4 regions of the Vibrio sp. QJM3NY_35 genome follow, and region 1 is predicted to be linked to each of the others. Evidence: predicted binding sites of a transcription regulator. Region 1 holds the regulator's gene; each other region holds the start of a gene.
The links. Region 1 encodes PurR, which represses purine synthesis genes. Its sites were predicted from a motif close to TNANGNAAACGTTTNCNTNA; they were not measured.
Positions count from the first base shown of each region.

Region 2: a site for PurR is predicted at 3,966-3,985, ahead of pckA (phosphoenolpyruvate carboxykinase (ATP)). Genes of this name have one in related genera too.
Region 3: a site for PurR is predicted at 3,639-3,658, ahead of folD (bifunctional methylenetetrahydrofolate dehydrogenase/methenyltetrahydrofolate cyclohydrolase FolD). Genes of this name have one in related genera too.
Region 4: a site for PurR is predicted at 2,434-2,453, ahead of purT (formate-dependent phosphoribosylglycinamide formyltransferase). Genes of this name have one in related genera too.

Region 1 is NZ_CM173507.1:2,213,891-2,219,442, forward strand. It holds gene torR (two-component system response regulator TorR) at 1-496, opposite strand, end outside; gene torD (molecular chaperone TorD) at 754-1,401, shown strand; gene purR (HTH-type transcriptional repressor PurR) at 1,717-2,721, shown strand; cyclic di-GMP riboswitch class I at 2,892-2,977, shown strand; gene AC3CH3_RS09935 (TfoX/Sxy family DNA transformation protein) at 3,105-3,695, shown strand; gene AC3CH3_RS09940 (TVP38/TMEM64 family protein) at 3,819-4,499, shown strand; gene AC3CH3_RS09945 (putative signal transducing protein) at 4,547-4,864, shown strand; gene AC3CH3_RS09950 (alpha/beta fold hydrolase) at 4,995-5,552, opposite strand, start outside.
Region 2 is NZ_CM173507.1:102,078-107,629, forward strand. It holds gene AC3CH3_RS00465 (AsmA family protein) at 43-2,013, opposite strand; gene pckA (phosphoenolpyruvate carboxykinase (ATP)) at 2,168-3,793, opposite strand; gene hslO (Hsp33 family molecular chaperone HslO) at 4,131-5,024, opposite strand; gene hslR (ribosome-associated heat shock protein Hsp15) at 5,043-5,429, opposite strand.
Region 3 is NZ_CM173507.1:2,449,680-2,455,231, reverse strand. It holds gene AC3CH3_RS10935 (NupC/NupG family nucleoside CNT transporter) at 1-606, shown strand, start outside; gene AC3CH3_RS10930 (cation:proton antiporter) at 771-2,585, shown strand; gene folD (bifunctional methylenetetrahydrofolate dehydrogenase/methenyltetrahydrofolate cyclohydrolase FolD) at 2,703-3,560, opposite strand; tRNA gene AC3CH3_RS10920 (tRNA-Arg) at 3,772-3,848, shown strand; gene aroC (chorismate synthase) at 4,118-5,203, shown strand; gene AC3CH3_RS10910 (trimeric intracellular cation channel family protein) at 5,306-5,552, opposite strand, start outside.
Region 4 is NZ_CM173507.1:1,494,624-1,500,175, reverse strand. It holds gene sbcB (exodeoxyribonuclease I) at 1-29, shown strand, start outside; gene AC3CH3_RS06800 (CidA/LrgA family protein) at 55-426, shown strand; gene AC3CH3_RS06795 (LrgB family protein) at 429-1,106, shown strand; gene cdd (cytidine deaminase) at 1,464-2,351, shown strand; gene purT (formate-dependent phosphoribosylglycinamide formyltransferase) at 2,519-3,694, shown strand; gene AC3CH3_RS06780 (IS4 family transposase) at 3,846-5,168, opposite strand; gene AC3CH3_RS06775 (thiopurine S-methyltransferase) at 5,309-5,552, opposite strand, start outside.

The DNA of each region.
Region 1 (5,552 bases):
CTTTGGTCAGTTTCACCGGTTCGCCGTTTTTGCTTAACGCACGACGAGGGATATCAAATGTCCACTCACCAAAACGAACCACAGACTCATCTGATGTTTCTTCTACAGCGCCCGCTGCTGTTTTACGAGCAGCAGAGATACGCCAAAGTAGGTTTTTAACTCGAACTAATAACTCGCGAAGTTCGAAGGGTTTAGTAACGTAATCGTCAGCGCCCATTTCAAGGCCAACGATCTTGTCGATGCTATCCGTGCGTCCAGTAACTAAAATAATTCCAATGTCTGATTGACTGCGTAATTCGCGAGTTAGCATCAATCCATCTTCGCCTGGTAAGTTGATGTCCAGCATAATGAGGTCAACGTTGTTTTCTTCTAACACGTTTCTCATTTGAGCGCCGCTTTCTGCTTCGCTCACTGTATAACCCTCGTTCTGGAAGTATCCAACCAGTTTACTGCGGGTTACCACATCATCTTCTACGACTAATACGTGATAGCTCATCTACACCACTTTTCTTATTTAATAGTTTCAGTGACTATTCTATTCATAACTAGTAACAATTCTAGTGGTACAGAAGATAAAAGCCAGAAACATGGATTTTTTTTGATACAAGACAATCTTAAACCTTGCTATTTATCGTCCATCGCAATTCAATATAGGTATTACTACTAACGAGTGACTTTGTGTTCGATAAGTATCACTGTTTAGTTAGCCTTCATACCCTAAGTATGACGAAAGATGATATTAGGATTATTTAAATGAAAGATACGAAAGCGTTCAACGAGCAAAGAGCAGAAATATACTGGTGGCTATCAAGCTTGTTCGCCAAAGAACTGACTCAAGAAGAACTCGATCACTACCACTCTGTTGAAATTCGTTCTTTCCTAACTGGTCTAGGCGAAAATGAAACACTAAAGCCAGCGATTGATAAGCTAGTGGATGCGCTTAACCGCCTACAAACACGTGAAGATGCTCAACTAGAATTGTCTGCAGACTTTTGCGATCTTTTCTTAAAAACAGATAAACACGGTGCTCTTCCTTACGCTTCTATGTATATCGGTGAAACTGGCCTTTTGAATGATAAGCCTGCAAAAGATATGGAAGAGATCATGGCTAAGCACAATTTAGTGGTGAACCAAGATCTAAAAGAGCCAGCAGACCACATTGCTATCGAACTCGATTTCCTTGGTAACTTGATCATTCGTTCAAACGAAACGGATATTGAAGAAGAGCTAGAGAATTCATTTGCCGTTCAACAGCAGTTTATCGAACAACAACTGCTGACTTGGGTACCAAAGTTCAACGTGAAATGTCATGACGTTGATGAATTCGGTTTCTACGCCTCCGTCTCATCTTTGCTACTCGCATTCTGTCAATTAGACACTCAATATTTAGCTGGTGAATAGCTTATTGGATGACTAGGTAAATAAATTCAGTAGAATGTGACAATTCACCCGGATTTCTGGGTGAATTTTATTGCGAGTAATTTCTAGTCAGTCTAAAATTGTGACCGCAAACGATAAAATATGAAACATTCACGAAATGCTATGCTTATTAAAGTTCAGAGCATTTCGGTGTTAAGACAAGCCGCTCAATAGCGGTTTTTTGTTTTTTAGCACTTTAGTACCCAAAGAGCCCTACAAATTTAAGCTCTTAGTTAGGTAGCTTAACGGCTACTTTATTCCGTACTTTGGGAAAGTAGCTTCTAATAGGATAAAACCATGGCCACTATAAAAGATGTCGCTCGCTTAGCCGGCGTATCAACAACAACCGTTTCTCACGTAATCAACAAAACTCGCTTTGTTGCAGAAGCAACTCAAGAAAAAGTAAACAAAGCCGTAGATGAACTGAACTATGCACCAAGTGCTGTCGCTCGTAGTTTGAAGTGTAATACAACACGCACCATCGGCATGCTAGTGACTCAATCAACTAACCTATTCTTCTCTGAAGTTATCGATGGTGTTGAGAGCTACTGCTACCGTCAAGGTTACACTTTGATCCTGTGTAATACGGGCGGTATCTATGAGAAGCAACGTGACTATATTCGAATGCTTGCAGAGAAACGTGTAGATGGCATCTTAGTTATGTGTTCTGACCTAACTGAAGAACTAAGAGAGATGTTAGACCGTCACGCTGACATCCCTAAAGTTATCATGGACTGGGGCCCAGAGAGCTCTCAGGCTGATAAGATCATCGATAACTCTGAAGAAGGTGGCTACCTAGCGACCAAATACCTTATTGAACGCGGTCACTCTAAGATTGCATGTTTAAGTGGCCACTTAGACAAAGCAGCATGTGTTGAACGTATTGCCGGTTACAAGCGCGCACTGAATGAAGCAAAGATTTCTGCTGATGAAAATATGATCATCGAAGGTAACTTCGAGTGTGATACGGCTGTTCTTGCTGCAGAACAAATCGTTGAGATGGAAGATCGTCCAACAGCGGTATTCTGCTTTAACGACACAATGGCACTCGGCTTAATGAGCCGCCTGCAAGAAAAAGGCATTCGCATTCCAGAAGATATCTCAGTGATCGGTTACGACAATATCGAACTGGCTGAATACTTCTCTCCGCCGCTAACGACCGTTCACCAACCAAAACGTCGTGTTGGTAAGAATGCATTCGAAATTCTATTAGAGCGCATCAAAGACAAAGACCACGAAAAACGCGTCTTCGAAATGCACCCTGAAATTGTTGAACGAAGCACAGTTAAAACGTTAAATTAATTGATAATTCGAGTTTAATTTCATCAAGCGCACCTTTAGGTGCGCTTTTTTTATCAGCAACTATAATGAACCCAGATGCACAACAGAAAGATCATTAATTGAAGCAATATCACATTTTGAAATATCAACTGTGAGCTTCATTCAACAAAAACTTTATTCTATTCAATCAGTCACGCACAGGGCAAACCACTCGAAAGAGTGAGACGCAAAGCTTCCGGCCTAAACCACTCGTTGGTATGGTAGCGGGGTTACCGATGGCAAAATGCAGTAACTACTAATAATTTGGTAATTTACGGCTTATTGACAATTTAATTGCAACATTTTGCTAATCTCTCGGACCTGCTTATTTGGTGGCGTAGTTCAAATACACCGAGATAAATAACATGGATAAACCGATACTAAAGGACTCGATGAAGTTATTTGAGTCCCTAGGAAAAATAAAATCACGCTCAATGTTTGGTGGCTTCGGTCTTTTTGCTGATGACACTATGTTTGCTCTGGTTGTAAATGACCAGTTGCACATACGCGCAGACAAAGGCACAACGAAACAATTCGAACAACAAGGGTTTCAACCGTACGTCTACAAAAAACGTGGTTTCCCTGTCGTTACTAAATATTTCGCTTTACCTGAAGGCCTCTGGCAAGACCAAGAGAAAATCTTGCAGCTTGCAACCACGTCTCTAGGTTTTGCTAAAGAAGAAAAAGCTGAGCAGTCTTCTGCTAAGCCGACCCGACTCAAAGATCTGCCTAATCTTCGACTCGCTACCGAGCGTATGTTGAAAAAGGCAGGGATCGATTCTGTAGAACGTTTATATGAATCTGGCTCTGTAAACGCATTTAACGCCATCAAAGAATCGCATGCGTCTTCTGTCAGTATTGAACTACTTTGGGCGCTAGAAGGTGCGATCAATGGTACACATTGGTCAGTTATACCGCAGCAGCGTCGTGAAGAGCTTATCAATCGCGTCAATTAACATTGTATCTACATAACTAAGCCGCATTTTTTGCGGCTTTTTTTATATCTGCTGAAAGTTAATCTAAGCTTTACCTGTCTATCTATACTATCGATATGCATTGAAAATTTAGAGGAAGTATCAATGAGTAAGAAAATGATATTGGGTATTATATTGGTAGTAACCATCGTCTTGTTAGGCGTCAATTTTGGTCAATACCTCACGCTTGAAAATGCTAAGGCCCAACAAGCCGTTTTAAATGACTATATTGACAGCAACTTTATTGCTGCTGCCGCTATCTATTTTGTTGCGTATGTAATGATCACTGCTTTCTCAATTCCTGGCGCCGCTGTTGTTACCCTGCTTGGAGCTGCTCTATTTGGCTTCTGGAATAGCTTGCTGCTGGTATCTTTCGCGAGTGCGATCGGTGCGACTTTAGCCTTCTTAAGTAGCCGTTACCTATTGCGTGACTGGATTCAAACCAAGTTTGGTGACAAATTGGCGACAATTAACAAGGGGGTTGAAAAAGACGGCGCGTTTTACCTATTTTCTCTGCGTCTGATCCCTGTATTCCCATTTTTCCTTATTAACCTATTGATGGGTCTAACACCGATGTCAGTGAGTCGTTACTACATTACGAGTCAAATCGGGATGTTACCGGGGACGGCGGTTTTCTTGAATGCTGGTACTCAGCTCGCAGAAATTGATTCACTTTCGGGCATCGTCTCCCCTTCAGTACTATTGTCATTTGCGTTATTGGGGATATTCCCAATAGTTGCTAAATGGTTGATGGGTAAGTTTCGCTCAGCGCCCGTAGCTGAATAATTTATAATAGCTAAATAACACAGATAGCCGAATAAGGTTCTATTTCAATGAAAATCTTCAGTGCATCGAATCCGACAGAAGCTCATATCATCTGTGGATTATTAGAAAGCGAGAATATTGCCTGTGAAGTTCGTGGTGAGGGATTGTTCGGATTGAAGGGGGAAATCCCATTTACGGAAGAAACTGACCCTTACGTGTGGTTATATGAGCCAGAATTGGCCAGTGAAGCTCGCATGCTCGTCAATGACTACCAAAAGCAGCAAGATTCGATCATCTATGAAGAGTGGCGTTGTGGTGAGTGTCATGAAGTCAACGAAGCGCAATTCGGCTCTTGTTGGCAGTGCGGTGCTGCTTCACCCGAATAGCAGAGTTTCAGTGACCTTATAAGACAATTAGGCCGATACCTCCTCCAAATAAAAACGGGAAGCTAAAATTAGCTTCCCGTTTTTATTTCAATTCGATTCCATCATCATCTTTGATTTCGCGTTTAGAAAATCACTGAATTTGTTTTTGAATAAACGCAATCGAACGCTGATTAAACTCTTCAGGGTTTTCCACGTTACATACGTGCCCACAATTCGGAATCTCCACTAGCTCGCTCGACTCATGCGCTGCAACCATTTCTTTTACAGGCTTAATAAACATGTAGTCACGTTCACCCATCAAATAAAGAGTCGGTATTGGTAGCTCTCTATCTTTAAAATATTTCATCAAGGGGTTTACATCAGCCGTGAGGATAAACCAGCGTTTAAATTCTTTCTGGCACAGTTTTTTTGCTTCGCGGATAAAAAGATGACGAGACTCTTTTTGGCTTTTTTGTGGCATCACAACATAAGCAAAAAGGCTGTATAACCACATGTAAGGAATGATGTGCTTGCTGAGGTTACCCAACTTGATTAAGACTTGAGAGCGAGTGTTTAGCTTAGTGACAGCACCACCCAGTACCATTGAACGTACACGGCCAGCCGCGAGCTCTGCAACGTTACGCACAATAATCGTGCCCAAAGACATGCCGACGAAATGTGCAGAACGGATCTTAAGATGGTCTAACAC
Region 2 (5,552 bases), 1.3 Mb from region 1:
ACCTAGCACTCTGTTGATTTGCTAAGATATTGATTAAAAGCGCTACTCCTGAGGAGTGGCGTTTTTTTGTTGGCAGTCGTTAATCTCCGAATACTCAGCTTGGGTGAGCTTTCCTGAGATTTGATGGCATGGATCGGAAAGGGTAATCGAGAGGGTGTGTTGCTCGGCTTTAAGCAAGTCGAGTTCTCCAGAAGCCTCGCCATTGAGCGTTTGAACCCTTTGTTCGCCTTGCTCTGCTGCTGATGCACCAATAATGTGCATCGGTTCGAGAGTGAAGCGCCCACGGTCAAAATGCGCATTAAGCTCTGGAATTTCAAACACGTTATCAGTCGATGTTTCAGAAAGCTTGTCATTAAAGGTCATCACACCTTGGCGAACGCTGCCAGTGAGTTGCCCTGTGGTTGAGTAACCGAGCATCAGAGAGTCGCCATATAAACCTGCGGCTTGAAGTTCAAACTCGCCATACCCGGTTGCATCGAGCGGTAATTCAAGTTGCTGCAGCATCGGCGCAATGGGTAACCCATCGGCAGAAATGTCTAAGCTCCATGGCTTGCTGATTTGGTTAAAATCGAGCGTTGCATTGGCTTCAATGTAGCCATTCCTGAGTGGTGCAAACAGACGTGTCAGCGTCCATTTTCCTTGTTCGCTATTCATCTCAACCACAGGCTGTGCGCTGAGAATATTTTGGTAGCTGGCATCATTGGCGCTCGCCATCAGCTTCCCTTGCCACAAGCCCAGTTTTCTATCTTGCAGCAGTTGAACTTGATGCCCCTCGACATGTAATCCAGAGACCTGCCAGTAAGGTTGTTGTGCGAGTTGGATGAGTTGACTGCGTTCTATATTAAGTCGGCTAATCTCGACGTTCTGGAGTTGTGTAAGCCAAGGTATTAGTCGAGCTACGACTAGAGGGCTATCTTGGTTTTCGGTAATCCACTTGATGCCTTGCAGGTCGAGTTGCGCTAATTGAATGCTGCTAGGGGTGACTTCGCCATTGAGCTGAACAGTGCCTTGCAGGAGTTGAGTATAGAAATCTTCAATCAGAATCTGGTTTGTTTCTAGGTTGAGCTTGAGGCTTGGCTCGATGAACATGTCATCATCAATGGTCACTCCTTCTGCTTGCAGAGAGAAAATGGCTTTCTGCTGCTTCCAGATTTCAAAAGGTAGTTGGATATTTTCTAGTGAGGCATCAAAGGCTGCGAGGTGGCCATCTTGCCACTCTACGTCGCTACGTAGAATATCTAAGCTATTAATGTGATTGATCTGAATATCTGCAACATCCCATTCTTTGCTTAGTAGGCTTTGGGTCTGTTTCTGATTGAGTCGTAAGCCATCGACGGTCACGTTCACCAACGACCAATCTTGTTGATACTGCTCTGCTTGACCGGCAATCTTGGCGCCACGCCAGTCAAATGAAGCACCATAAAGCGTGCTATTGCTAGGTTTTAAGTCTAGGTCAATCAACAGATTATCGAATGCTTCACCTTGCCAATACAGTTGTGAGGCAGAGAGTTGGGTTTTTCCATAAGGGAGAAGTGAGTTGTCGTTGTTCCATTTTGGGGCGGAGATCTGCAGGTCGATGCCTCGCGCATTAAACTCTGGCGTCGAAAAGTCGAGATTGTTGATGGCCAGCTGGTGGAGCTTGATGTTTGGCTGGGTAAATAAAGATGTCAGTGTTCTTAGATCGTCTGCTTCTAATTGCAGGCCACTGATCAAAACAGATTCCAAGACCAGTTTGGCCTCTGTCATCGAGCTGGGGCTGAACCAAAGATCGATCTTGTCGATATACAGAGATGTCTGCTTTTCTGGTTGGCTTTGGGTAATGCCCATTAAGGTGATGTGATAAGGCGCCTGATACTCAACATCTTCAATGAGTACAGGTTGTTCAATCGTATGTTTGATAAAAAAGTTAGCAACATCCGCACGGTATTGGGTCTGCAGGCTTAATAGCAGCGCTGCGATAGTTGCAACGGCGATAGCCAACACAATGCCGAACACCATGAATACCTTTTTCATTCCCTGAAAGCCTTAAATTTCAATAGTCTCAAAACAGAGTGGAACAAAAAGGGTCAAGCATCAACAAAAAAGCCCCTCAAAAGAGGGGCTTGCTACAAAAATATCGTTTTAAATTGGGCGTTCGCTTTTGGCTAAGCCCGAGCAGATGATTGGGTTAGTCCAGTTGAGGGCCAGCCGCAACCAGTGATTTACCTTCAGCATTGTCAGTGTACTTATCAAAGTTGTTGATGAAGCGCTCTGCTAGATCTTTCGCTTTGCTTTCCCATTGTAGAGGGTCAGTGTACGTATCGCGTGGGTCAAGGATCGCTGGGTCAACATCGTGTAGCGCTAGAGGTACTTCTAGGTTAAACATAGGGATAACCTTAGTTTCAGCGTTGTCGATTGAGCCATCTAGGATAGCGTCGATGATGCCGCGAGTATCTTGGATAGAGATACGTTTACCAGTACCGTTCCAACCTGTGTTCACTAGGTAAGCTTCAGCGCCAGCTGCTTCCATACGCTTCACAAGTACTTCAGCGTACTGAGTTGGGTGAAGAGTAAGGAACGCCGCACCAAATGCCGCAGAGAACGTTGGTGTTGGTTCAGTAATACCACGCTCAGTGCCCGCTAGTTTCGCAGTGAAGCCAGATAGGAAGTGGTACTTCGTTTGCTCTGGAGTCAGTTTAGAAACGGGTGGTAGTACACCGAATGCATCAGCAGTCAGGAAGATAACCTTTTGAGCGTGACCGGCTTTTGATACTGGTTTAACGATGTTATCGATGTGGTGAATCGGGTAAGAAACACGAGTGTTCTCAGTTTTTGAACCGTCATCAAAATCGATAGAACCATCACCACGAACCGTTACGTTTTCTAGTAGTGCATCACGACGGATTGCATTGTAGATTTCAGGTTCTGCTTCTTTAGATAGACGAATCGTCTTCGCGTAACAACCACCTTCGAAGTTGAAGATACCATCGTCATCCCAACCGTGCTCATCATCACCGATTAGCTCACGCTTAGGATCGGTTGAAAGCGTAGTTTTACCTGTGCCCGATAGACCGAAGAAGATGGCTACATCGCCTTTCTCGCCGACGTTTGCACTACAGTGCATTGAAGCAATGCCTTGTAGAGGAAGCAGGTAGTTCATCATTGCGAACATGCCTTTCTTCATCTCACCGCCGTACCAAGTACCACCGATGATTTGAACGCGCTCTGTTAGGTTGAAAGCAACGAAGTTTTCAGAGTTTAGACCCTGCTTTTCCCAGTTAGGGTTAGTTGTTTTAGCACCGTTCATTACCACGAAATCAGGTTCGAACGTTGCTAGCTCTTCGTCAGTTGGACGAATGAACATGTTCTTAACGAAGTGCGCTTGCCACGCTACTTCAGTGATAATACGTACACTTAAGCGCGTATCAGGGTTAGCACCACAGTAACCGTCAATGACAAACAGGCGCTTGCCAGATAGCTGAGTTGTCACAAGCTCTTTAAGCTCATCCCATACTTCAGTTGTAATCGGTTTGTTGTCATTTTTGCCTTGATCTGACCACCACATGGTATCGCGCGTGGTGTCATCTTTAACAATGTACTTATCTTTTGGTGAGCGGCCAGTAAAGATACCAGTGTCAACCGCAACAGAGCCTAGTTCCGTTACTACGCCTTTTTCGTAGCCTTCCAAACCTGGCAGTGTTTCTTCAACGAATAACTGCTCGTAGCTAGGATTACGAAGAACTTCAGTAACGCCAGTCAGTCCGTGCTTAGTTAGATCAATTTGTGCAGCCTTTGTATGTTCCATAACGGTCATAGGTGCTCCTTATAGGATATTTTGTAGGGATTTTGTATTAATTTTTTATTGTTATCTGCTCACCATGCTAGCAACGAGACTCGGGGGAAACAGGGATATAGCTCAAAAAATATCCATATTAACCATGGGGTTTTAAGCGTCTCGTCACATATTGGCCCAACTAGTCTATCCTGTACGCAAACCTTTGCGCTAGGGGCGGGAAGGTTATTAATTGATTAAAATTAAGCGGTGATTTTATTACGAGATGTTACGGAGTTTGCGCCATTTTGATCACAAAAAAGGCCAGCTGAGTGCTGACCTTTTTGGGGTAAATTACGTGTTTTTGGTACACCGTAAATTAATGAACCGTATTGCTGCCTTTATCTGCTGCTTCTGCGTACAGTGCATCAACATCATTCTTGTCGAACGAGTAGTTTGTGCCACAGTAATCGCAGTGTAGACCAACGCTTCCTTCGGTGCTTAGGATGTCGTAGATCTCTTCTTGAGCAACGGTAATGATTGCTGCTGCACTTCGATCACGTGAACAGCCGCAGAAGAATTCAACCGGTTGTGGTGTGAATAGCTGTACTTTCTCTTGGTTGTACAAACGGTAAAGCAGTTCGTTCGCTTCTAGAGAGAACAACTCTTCATTTTTTACGGTGTCAGTTAACTGTTCTAGGTGTTCGAAGTCATCTGGCGTACCAGTACCGTCAGGCATTACTTGTAGCAACATACCTGCAGCGTGTGCTTTGCCTTCATGCTCGCCAGTGCGCAGCCATAGACGAGTCTTAAGCTGTTCAGAGTTAGCGAAGTAGCCTTCAAGCACTTGTGCCAGCGTGTCACCTTCAAGACCAACGATACCTTGGTAACGCTCACCTTTCTTAGGATCGATGGTGATCACTAGGTGACCTTTACCCATTAGGTCGTGTAGACCAGCGTCGTCTGCGATATCGCCTTCAAAGCGAGCAACACCACGGATCTTCTGATCGTGATCGCCATTGATAACTGCTAGAGATACTGGGCCGTCACCTTGCAGCTGCATCGTGATAGAACCTTCAAACTTTAGGGTCGCCGTTAGTAGCGTCGTTGAAACCAGTAGCTCACCCAACAGCTTTTGTACTGGAGCTGGGTATTCCTTGCTAGAAATAATCTGTTGGTACGCTTCGTCCATCTGTACCAATTCACCACGTACTGATAGGTCTTCAAATAGGTAGCGATTTAAAACATTACTTGTAGACATTGGGTCTGCCATTTGGCTATTCCTTCTAGCTTATTGAGTCTTGAACTTGATGATGTCACGACGTTGCTTTTTATCTGGGCGACGTTCTGGGGCTGGGCTATGAGCATTTAGCTTGCGCTGTTGTGCAAACTCTTCTCTTTTTGCCAAGCTTTCGGTGGTTTCTTCATAGAGGGTTTGAGCGATCGGAGCTCCACCACGATGGGCTGAGATTTTCTCGATCGTTACCGTCTTTTCTTCATTACCTTGGCGCAGTGTAATCACAGCCCCAAGTTCGACAATTTTACTTGGCTTGCTGCGCTGACCATTATAGTGGACTTTGCCACCATCGACCATGTTGCGAGCAATTGAACGAGTCTTATAAAAGCGTGCTGCCCACAACCATTTATCGAGTCTGACAGCTTCATTAGTCGTTTTCATATAGGACAGTGCCTTTTCAGTTAGAAATGAATGCGGTTTAACTGTAATGAACAGTGCGCAACATGTTTTTGATGATGCTTATCACATTAAGTAGAAGCTTAAAGTGGAGGCGGTTAGCATTTT
Region 3 (5,552 bases), 240 kb from region 1:
CCAGCCGGTCTATTGATGGCTAAAATCTTAGTACCTGGCAGCCCAGATGACGCTCAAGAAAATATTGAGTCTGATGTAGAAATTCCACGAGCAACAAACGTAGTTGAGGCAATGGCAGATGGGGCTATGTCTGGACTTCGTATTGCCGTTGCAGTGGGTGCAACACTTCTTGCCTTTATCAGTGTGATTGCAATGCTGAATGGCTTGCTAGGTATTGTTGGTGGCTGGTTTGGCGTAAACCTAAGCTTCGAAATTATCCTAGGTTATGTGTTTGCACCCGTTGCATGGCTAATCGGTGTACCGTGGTCTGAGGCTGTGGTTGCAGGTTCATTGATCGGTAACAAGATTGTCGTGAACGAGTTCGTGGCTTTCATCCAGCTAATGGATGCTAAAGAGGCACTGAGTGAGCACTCACAAGCGATCGTAACTTTTGCTCTATGTGGCTTTGCTAACATCTCTACCATGGCGATTCTGATCGGTGGTTTGGGCAGCTTAGTTCCAGAGCGTCGCTCTTTCATCTCACAATATGGCTTCAAAGCAATTTGTGCGGGTGTGTTTGCTAACTTAATGAGTGCCGCTATTGCTGGTGTTGTACTTTCTCTATAGCTAACTGATCATGGCTTTACTTCCCCTATAGTAAAGTAACTGATTAATCACAATAATATTCGGTTAGCGTGAAAAAGAGAGCCTATAGTGTAAGAACATAGGCTTTCTTATTTCATTGCATAGTTTGTACCACAGGGTGTGGTACAAACCTTTTAGGGGCACAAATGGATTTGTCGATTACTTCTTCTTTGGCGTTAATTGGACTCTTGTCTTTAGCTTGTCAGCTGCTCGGTTGGCGTTTACGTCTTCCCGCTATTCTTCCTCTCCTCATCGTCGGTCTATTGTTAGGCCCCGGCCTGAATATCCTAAATCCCGATGCCATTTTCGGTGATGTGTTGTTTCCTATGATTTCCTTAGGGGTTGCCATCATCCTGTTTGAAGGTGCATTGACCCTAAATTTCAAAGAAATCAGAGGCCATGGCCGGATGGTGACTCACCTCGTGAGTTTCGGCATGTTGATTACCTGGGCGTGTATCGTGGTGGGTGCTAATTACTTTGTGGATTTCAGTTGGCCTTTAGCGGCTCTGTTTGGTGCATTAGTCGTGGTGACGGGGCCAACGGTAATTGTGCCAATGCTACGCAGCATTCAACCTAAATCTTCCTTAAGCAGTATCTTGCGATGGGAGGGGATAGTGATTGACCCGATTGGCGCTCTGTTTGCGGTTCTCGTCTACGAGTACATTGTTTCTTCTGCCGACCCTACCGGACACGTTCTATCAGCTCTGGGCCTGACGTTAGTCATAGGTCTAGGCTTAGGGATCATCGGTGGCCATTTGATTGCCAAGATGCTGAAAGGGCATTGGGTTCCGCACTATTTGCGTAATGTTGCTGTACTGACGTTAATGCTCGCAGCGTTCTCTTTCTCGAATGACTTGAGTGAAGAGTCTGGTTTATTAACCGTGACCATCATGGGGATCTGGCTTGCCAACGTTAAAGGCTTGGATATCGAAGACATCATCGAATTCAAAGAAACCCTAACCGTGTTGCTTATTTCTGCGTTGTTTATTCTATTAGCGAGCAGGCTCGACTCCGGAACCTTCCTCTCGATAGGTTGGGGTGGGGCTGGCCTGTTAGCGGTAGTGATGCTGGTGGTGCGTCCTTTGAGTGTGTGGATCAGCGGGATCGGCACGGATCTTACCTCTGCGGATAAATGGTTTTTGAGTTGGATGGCACCACGCGGGATCGTTGCAGCCGCGGTTTCTTCTCTGTTTGCAATCAAGCTTCAAGAAAAACAATTAATTGAAGGCGCAGACCTTCTGGTGCCAATGGTGTTCTTGGTCATCATCGGTACGGTTGTGATTCAGAGCCTTACCGCGAGTTGGTGGGCGAGAAGGCTAGGTGTGACTCAAGAGAAGGCACAAGGCGTTATCTTCTTTGGTGCGACTCAGTTTTCACGCCAGTTTGCCAAAGTGCTAGCCACACATAACATCAACAGTGTGCTTGCTGATACCAACTGGGAAAGTATTCGCTTGGCGCGTATGGAAAACTTGAATGTTTATTTTGGTAACCCGGCTTCGAGCCACGCTGAAAATAATCTGGAATTGGATAGAATAGGGCGTGCGATGATCGTGTCGCCTTATCGTCAAACTAACCCGTTAGTTAGCATGCACTATCAAGACGAGTTTGGTGGAAATAAGGTGTTTGAGCTTGAATCTTCAGAGAATAAACATGAAAGGCACCAAGTGAGTCGCGATGGCAATAGAAGTCTGTTTTCGGAAGGGATCACCTATTCTAAGCTTAACTCACTGATGGCTCAGGGTAGCCAAATTAAAAGTACAGGTTTGACCGAGGCATTTGATTTAAAAGAGTTTAGCGCTCTGTACCCTAAAGCCATTCCTCTTGGGGTGATTACTGGCGGTGATTTCCGTCTAATTACACAAGGATCTGAGTTGGAAAAACTCATATCAACGGAGTGTGAGCTTATTAGTTTATTACCGCCTTCTGAACAGGTGGAAAAAGTCGAGACTCCAGATAAGTAGCAACGAGCACTTCATCAAAAGCGAGTCGCCTTGTTTCAAAGACGAATCGTTAAGCATAAAAAAGCCGCAACGTTCATTACGTTGCGGCTTTCTCATTCTATTTTTATGCGCTGCGGATTACTTCGAGTGAAATTGCTCGCAAGCGATCATGGTGTTTTCGATTAGGCTCGCAACCGTCATTGGGCCAACACCACCCGGTACTGGTGTGATGAAGCTTGCGCTTTCTTTCGCTACGTCGTATTCAACGTCACCCACTAGTTTGCCAGATTCTAAACGGTTGATACCAACATCGACCACAACAGCGCCTTTCTTAATCCAAGTGCCAGGAATGAAGTTAGGCTTACCAACGGCAACTACAACAACGTCTGCTTGACGCACGTGACCTTCAAGGTCTTTGGTGAAGCGGTGACATGTTGTCGTCGTACAACCTGCTAGAAGAAGTTCTAGCGTCATTGGGCGACCTACAATGTTTGATGCGCCAACCACAACCGCGTGTTTACCACGTAAGTCGATGTTGTAACGGTCAAGCAGCGTGATGATGCCTTTTGGCGTACAAGAGCGAAGCTTAGGCATGCGCTGAGCCAAACGGCCAACATTGTATGGGTGGAAGCCATCAACGTCTTTCTCTGGCGTGATACGCTCAAGAACGTGAGTGCTATCAATGCCTGCTGGTAGAGGCAGTTGAACAAGAATACCGTCGATCTCTGGATCGTCGTTCAGTTGGTCTACCAGTGTTAGCAATTCGTCTTCTGTCGCAGTGGCTGGCAAGTCGTAAGATTTAGATACGAAGCCAACTTCTTCACACGCTTTACGCTTACTTCCAACGTAAACCTGAGAAGCAGGGTCTTCACCCACTAAAACAACCGCTAGGCCCGGAGCGCGTAATCCAGCTTCAGTACGAGCTTTTACACGTGCAGCAACTTCGGAGCGAACCGTTTGAGAAATTAGCTTTCCATCAATATTTTGAGCAGTCATGAATTTCCTTAGTATTGATATTCAAGTTAGTGGCTGATGTTTTTGGCGCATTATTCCAGAAAATCTTTTTGATTACCATCAAGCAAACGTTTGCTTTGGTCTATTTTCCAACACTTATATGTTTGTTGCCCTTTTTTTACCCACTTAGATCAGAATGTTACATAAAGCCGTTGCTTTACTGATTCGAATTCGTATAATTCGTTCCTGTAGCGCGCCCTTAGCTCAGCTGGATAGAGCACCTCCCTTCTAAGGAGGTGGTCGAAGGTTCGAATCCTTCAGGGCGTGCCATTATTTAAAGAAACCCGATAACTCTCCGAGTTGTCGGGTTTTTTGCATTTTACACATCATAAAACACTTCTTTTCAAGCGCGACTCATTTTCTTCTGTTATTCGTTTCATTCGGCTTATGTAATAGAAAGTTAAAATTGTTCGTTTTTTGGGGTTTACATCATTTGGTAATAAAGCCACTATGAATTCACGAAGAATAGACAAGTAAAGCTATTAGCCAGTCGGTTTAGGAATCAAACCTTCTGCTCAATAGCTGATTTAGAGGAAGTAATGGCAGGAAACAGTATCGGACAACATTTCCGCGTGACCACGTTCGGAGAAAGTCACGGTATCGCACTAGGATGTATCGTAGATGGGTGCCCACCAGGATTAGAAATTACAGAAGCAGACCTTCAAAGAGATTTGGATCGTCGTCGCCCTGGTACTTCTCGTTATACAACGGCTCGCCGTGAAGCGGATGAAGTGAAAATCTTATCAGGTGTATTTGAAGGCCAAACTACGGGCACTTCTATTGGTCTATTGATTGAAAATACAGACCAACGCTCTAAAGACTATTCCGAAATTAAAGACAAGTTCCGCCCTGGACACGCTGACTATACCTATCATCAAAAGTACGGTGTGCGTGATTACCGAGGTGGTGGTCGTTCTTCAGCTCGTGAAACTGCAATGCGTGTAGCGGCAGGTGCCATTGCGAAGAAATACCTAAAACAAGAATTTGGTGTTGAAATCCAAGCTTACCTTTCTCAAATGGGTGATATCTCAATTGATAAAGTGGATTGGAACGAGATTGAAAACAACGCTTTCTTCTGCCCAGATGCCGACAAAGTACCGGAATTTGACCAACTGATTCGTGACTTGCTAAAAGAAGGCAACTCGATCGGTGCGAAGATTCAAGTGGTTGCGACTAAAGTGCCTGTAGGCCTTGGTGAGCCAATCTTTGATCGTCTAGATGCAGACATCGCGCATGCTCTAATGAGCATCAATGCGGTGAAAGGTGTTGAGATTGGTGATGGCTTTGATGTGGTTAATCAACGCGGTAGTGAACACCGTGATCCATTAACTCCAGAAGGTTTCAGCAGCAACCATGCTGGCGGTATCTTAGGTGGTATTTCTACTGGCCAAGATATTGTGGCAAGCATTGCGCTTAAACCAACATCAAGCATTACCGTTCCTGGTGACACGATCACTAAAGACGGTGAAGCAACGCAGCTAATCACTAAAGGTCGTCATGATCCATGTGTGGGTATTCGTGCTGTGCCGATCGCAGAAGCAATGTTAGCGATTGTATTGCTTGATCACTTGCTACGTCACCGTGGTCAAAACTTTGGTGTGACAACTGAAACGCCAAAAATCTAGTTCTGCTTCGTTTAATTCAGAACAGATTTGATAAAAACAAAAAGGGTTGCTTTCGTAATGAAGCAACCCTTTTTATATTGTGCGTAATTGAGAATATATTATCTAATGTACCGAGCTTTCCGGATCAAGCTGGAACGAAGGTAAACGCCACTTGAATCGCACGGCCGCCATGCGCAGCAAGTAACCCACCACAAGCGTAACAATCGTCGCGGTTACGTCGTTGATGCCAAGCTCAAGCAAACCGAGGTACAAACCTGAAGCGACAAGTGCGACAGACGCATACAGCTCTTCATGCAATACCAATGGTGTTTGACGACAGATAAGGTCGCGTAGCAAGCCACCAAAGACA
Region 4 (5,552 bases), 720 kb from region 1:
ATCAATACGTAGAAAAGTTAGCTAGCTAATTCCACTATCAAGAGACGTAACACTTTGAAAGAAAGATTGATCCAACTGGTTTACTGCTTAATCTCCTTCACCTTAATCATAGGTGCACTTACAGCAGGTAACGCGTTACAGCACTTTTTGGATACCTCAATCCCAGGCAGTATTTTTGGCATGTTGATTCTGTTTGCCGCCATGGTGATTGGTATTGTTCCTTCGCACTGGGTACAACCCGGTGCAAGCTTGATTATCCGCCTAATGATCTTACTGTTTGTTCCGATCAGTGTAGGGTTGATGGATCACTTCGACATGCTCATCGCGAACGCATTGCCAATTATGGCGAGCGCCGTTGGCGGCACGTTGCTGGTGTTGGTGTCCTTATCATGGTTTTTAGACCGCTTGCTTTCGAGAGGTAACTGATCATGTGGATTCTACTCACCATCGTGGTATTCCTGTTTGCTCGCTGGGTAAGTCAAAAAGTAAACTCACCGCTGTGTAATCCCCTGCTGATCAGCATTGGTATCATCATTCCGATACTCACGTTCTTCAAAGTACCGTTTGAGACTTACTATGCAGACAACACCTGGATTACCTACATGCTGCAGCCTGCGGTTGTTGCCCTTGCTTATCCGCTTTACGAACAGCTATCTCAAATCAGAGCCAACTGGCGCATCATCACCTTTGCTTGCACACTAGGTAGTGTGATGTCGATGACAACGACAGCATTAATCGCAGTGGCTTTTAAAGCGGACTTAACTTTGATTGCGAGTTTATTAGGTAAGTCAGTCACCACGCCAATTGCTATGGAAGTGTCGAGCCATTTAGGTGGTGAGGCAGCGATTGCGGCAATACTAGTATTGATTGTCGGTCTGTTTGGGGCAATTTTTGCTTACCCAATCTACAATCTCATTGGCATTAAGAGCCCTATCGCGCGTGGTTTAACCATGGGTACCGTGTCTCACGCTTTAGGTACTGCGACCTGTGCTGAAAAGAATCAGGAAGATGCTGCATTCAGTTCGTTGGCATTGGTTCTTTGTGGGGTTATCACCTCAATCATTGCACCGAGTATATTTTCGCTCGTGGTTTGGTTCTATTCTTAACCACTTTGATTACAGTTTATACGCGCTCTAATCGATGAGTTGGTAAATAACTAAACTCACTGGTTCGCGACTTTTAAGCGTTACAGATATCAATAAGCCCAAGCATAACCTGATTATTTCAGTGATAGCTTGGGCTTTTTTCTCTCATTTATTCATCAATACGTGACAAACCAAACTCAATTTCAAGCAATAAGTGCGATATCAATGGTAGTTTTTACTCTTGCAATCGATTTCATCTGTGACCTCACTCTAATTATGCAAACCAATGTAACAACAACAACGCAGTAGTGATCAAAGTCACAGAAAATTCCTGAGCATTGCATAGAATTAAAGCCTAAGGTCAATTAAGGATTCAACATGAACAGTCGTATTACCCTGGCGCTGGAAAGTGCTCCAACAGCAATCAAAGCACTTTTGAGTGACATCGTATTAGCAGACAACTTTGACGCGACATTGTCTCCAGAACAATTTGCTAGCCTACTGCAAGCAAGTGGTTTAGCGGATGACGAGCTACGTATTGCGCTACTTCCTTTTGCCGCAGCCTATTCTTACGCTCCGCTATCTGACTTTTATGTTGGTGCAATCGTGCGTGGTTTGTCTGGCACTCTGTATTTTGGTGCAAACCTTGAAATCGCTGGTGCTCAACTTGGCCAAACAGTACACGCCGAGCAATCTGCAATCAGCCACGCTTGGATGAAAGGCGAACAAGGTATCTCTGATATCACAATCAATTTCAGCCCTTGTGGTCACTGTCGTCAATTCATGAACGAACTGACCACAGCGAAAGAGCTTAAGGTTCAGCTTCCACAACGTGATGAAATGTCTCTGCAAGAGTACCTGCCAGACTCATTCGGCCCTGCTGATTTAGGTGTGACGACTGGCCTAATGACTAAGCTTGATCATAAGCACACGACTGAAGAAACAACGCCTATTGTTGTAGAAGCGCTAGCAGCACTAAACCGCAGCCATGCTCCTTACACCAAAAACCTAAGTGGTGTTTCACTGCAATTGACGTCGGGTGAGATTTTTACGGGTGCTTACGCTGAAAACGCAGCGTTCAACCCGAGCTTACCTCCTCTACAAGTGGCGTTGATTCAACTTAAACTGGCTGGCTTCGATTTTGATCAGATTGAAAGTGCAGCGTTGGTTGAAATTGCCGAAGGTAGCATCAGTCACCTAGCGGATACGCAATCTACATTAGAAGCGATTAATCCCGACATTCCAGTGACTTACTTAGCAATCTAAGTACATCTAATTAACAATATTTTAAATAAGCAGCCCTATTTAACGGGGCTGCTTTTTTTATACCTGTAATTAACACAACAACTTGCGCAAACGTTTGCTTTTATCATTGAAATAAGTATGATCACCCCGTTTTCAATCAATCGCTCAAAAGATCGGAAGGAATTTCTATGTTTGGTACTGCTACTCGTGAAAATGCTACTCGTGTACTTCTATTAGGTTCAGGTGAACTCGGCAAAGAAGTTGCTATCGAGTGCCAACGTTTAGGCTTGGAAGTTATTGCATGTGACCGGTACGCAGACGCACCCGCGATGCAAGTTGCACATCGTAGCCATGTATTAGACATGTTAGACGGCGATGCACTGCAAGCAGTCATTGAACTTGAAAAACCAGATTATGTGGTTCCTGAAATTGAAGCTATCGCCACCAGTAAGTTGGTAGAGCTAGAAGCACAAGGCTTAAATGTCGTTCCCACTGCAAATGCGACTAAGCTAACGATGAACCGCGAAGGTATCCGTCGCCTAGCTGCAGAAGAGCTGAAGCTGAGCACTTCTCCTTACCGCTTTGCAGACACCTTTGAAGACTTCGCTGCCGCTGTTGAATTCGTGGGCATGCCTTGTGTTGTTAAGCCAGTAATGAGCTCTTCAGGTAAAGGCCAAAGCGTTATCAAAACAGAAGAAGACATTCAAAAGTCTTGGGACTACGCACAAGAAGGCGGTCGTACTGGCGCGGGTCGCGTAATCGTTGAAGGCTTCATCGACTTTGATTACGAAATTACGCTTCTAACCGTTCGCGCTGTTGACGGTGTGCATTTCTGTGCGCCTATCGGTCACCGCCAAGAAGATGGTGATTACCGTGAATCATGGCAGCCACAAGTGATGTCAGACAACGCACTTAAAACCGCGCAATACACCGCTGAACAAGTGGTTAATGCACTAGGTGGTCACGGTATCTTCGGCGTCGAGCTGTTTGTTAAAGGCGACCACGTGATCTTCAACGAAGTGTCCCCTCGCCCACACGATACTGGCTTAGTGACTCTGATGTCTCAAGACTCATCGGAATTCGCACTGCACGTACGCGCCTTTACTGGTATGCCGATCAAATCAATCACGCAATACGGTCCATGTGCATCAGCGGTTATCCTAGGCCAAGGCACTTCAACCAACATTCGTTTTGAAGGTCTTACAGAGGCGCTAGACGCACCACAAACGCAAGTTCGCTTGTTTGGTAAGCCTGATATCGATGGTCGCCGTCGTCTAGGTGTAGCGCTTACTCGTCGTAACAGCACTGAGACAGCGATTGAAGATGCAATTGAGAGTGCTTCTAAAGTAAAAGTAATTTACTAGCTGTTAATTACCATTTTCTAGCTAATGACTACTAATTGGTAACGACTAACTCAGATCTGAACCATTACGTTCTCGCATCTGAACAATCACGACTTCAAATCTGAACAATAAAAAAGACGGGCTATCGAGCCTAATGCCGTTCGGATAAGCATTACTGCTTGAACCTAAACGGATATTTGGCTGGAACAAAGAGGACTGAACGTGGAAACGTTCGGTCCTTTCTTTTATCTGGAAGAATGAAGTGACTCAGACTTTCTCTCATTCTTTTAAGTTTGACTGGTAGGGTTCCGTCTGGACTTAAAGCTAGCCAACGTAATTGCGCATCAATAAGGTTAATTGCGGCGGTAAAACTGACCCTAGTAGCTCGAACCCCGGCTTCTGAAGCTATATTAACCATCTCTAATCGCACTAAGTTATAGGCAAGTAATACGCCCCAAAGCTCTTGCTTCACTCCGGCAGAAAAACGACTTCGTAAAGTGACGTGACTTTGCAGTTGAGTCTGTTTAATTTCACCATAACCTTCTTCTATCTCCCAGCGTTGCCAATAAATACGCAGCAGGCTTTCTAACGAGTATCTACTAGGGTCTGTAAGTGAAGTAATAAAACCTTTTATCTCACCTTTTGGCTCTTGATATAGGACTAATCTGGCTTCCCAACGTGCGGGTAAATTTGGGTTCTGCCGTTGAGCTTGAGGAGAGATAGGCATTGAAATGAGCATGTCGTTCTCAGCATATTTCTCCAACACTTCATAGCGTAGCTTACGTTTTGTAGGCATTAACCAGTGAGCATTTTCCGCACTCTCTTGCCACGACAACAAAAGGTCTGCCGAGAAATAACAACGATCAAATAAGGTCAATGAATGTGCGGGGACATCATTGAATAGACGCTTAGCTAAGGTCGTTTCACCGACATGACAACCATCAAAAGCTGCCCCCATAATCATTCGAGTTTCTGTTGACATCAAAGCGACTAAACGAAGTTGAGGATAAGGTTTTAATTTTTTAGAGATGAACCCAAATTCTTCAGCGTTCTCTGTGGAATCTTGACACCTAAATGTTGTCCCATCGACAGCAAGAACATTAAGCCCTAAGTCTTTGTCTTGTTGAAGGATATCTTCGCGCCAAGCCTTTACCGTTGTGTGAAACAGAGCCGCTAACGGACTCTCATCTAGACGTCGACGTGAATCAGTTAGGACACTGGGTGCAACACGAGACCAGCTATCTTCAGGTTTAGGCTGAAGTGCGATGTCTAATGAACTGCATACTTCTTTGATAGACATGTTGCGTTGCAGCCCCATCCAAATAACTAACCAGACAGCTTGCTGAGCGGGAAGTCGGCGTCGTCTTATGCTCGCTTTATTGGTTTCAAGAAGAGCTTGTTCTATCCACTCAATCTGAATGGCGTCGACGACAGATTCATAATTGTCGGCATCTTCAATGGTCTCGTGTGCCATTGCTAATTCTTGTTCAAGCATAAAAAATCCCCATCAACGTTGTTGATGGGGATTATCTGCTAACTGCAAGATCGTTCAAGTCTTCTTAAACGATCGGCATTAGGCTATAGAGCCCGTCTTTTTGTTGGTGTTATCTGTTGGCTTAACTAAGCAGACTGAACTTAAGCGTCTGACTCAATCAAATACACTTCTTCACAGAAGCGAGACAAACCTTTCTTCGCAATCTTGGGATGTTCATCGTCCGCTATATCTTGATTCAACAATGTGATTTTGTATCCAGCGAACAACTGAGTGATCTCTAGTTTAGGCACGCTAAACGGAGGGCCCACCATCTCGCTTTGGTCATAATCTAGAGTCACCAGAAGGATCTTACCACCCGGTTTCAGCAGTTGTTTTAAACGCTCT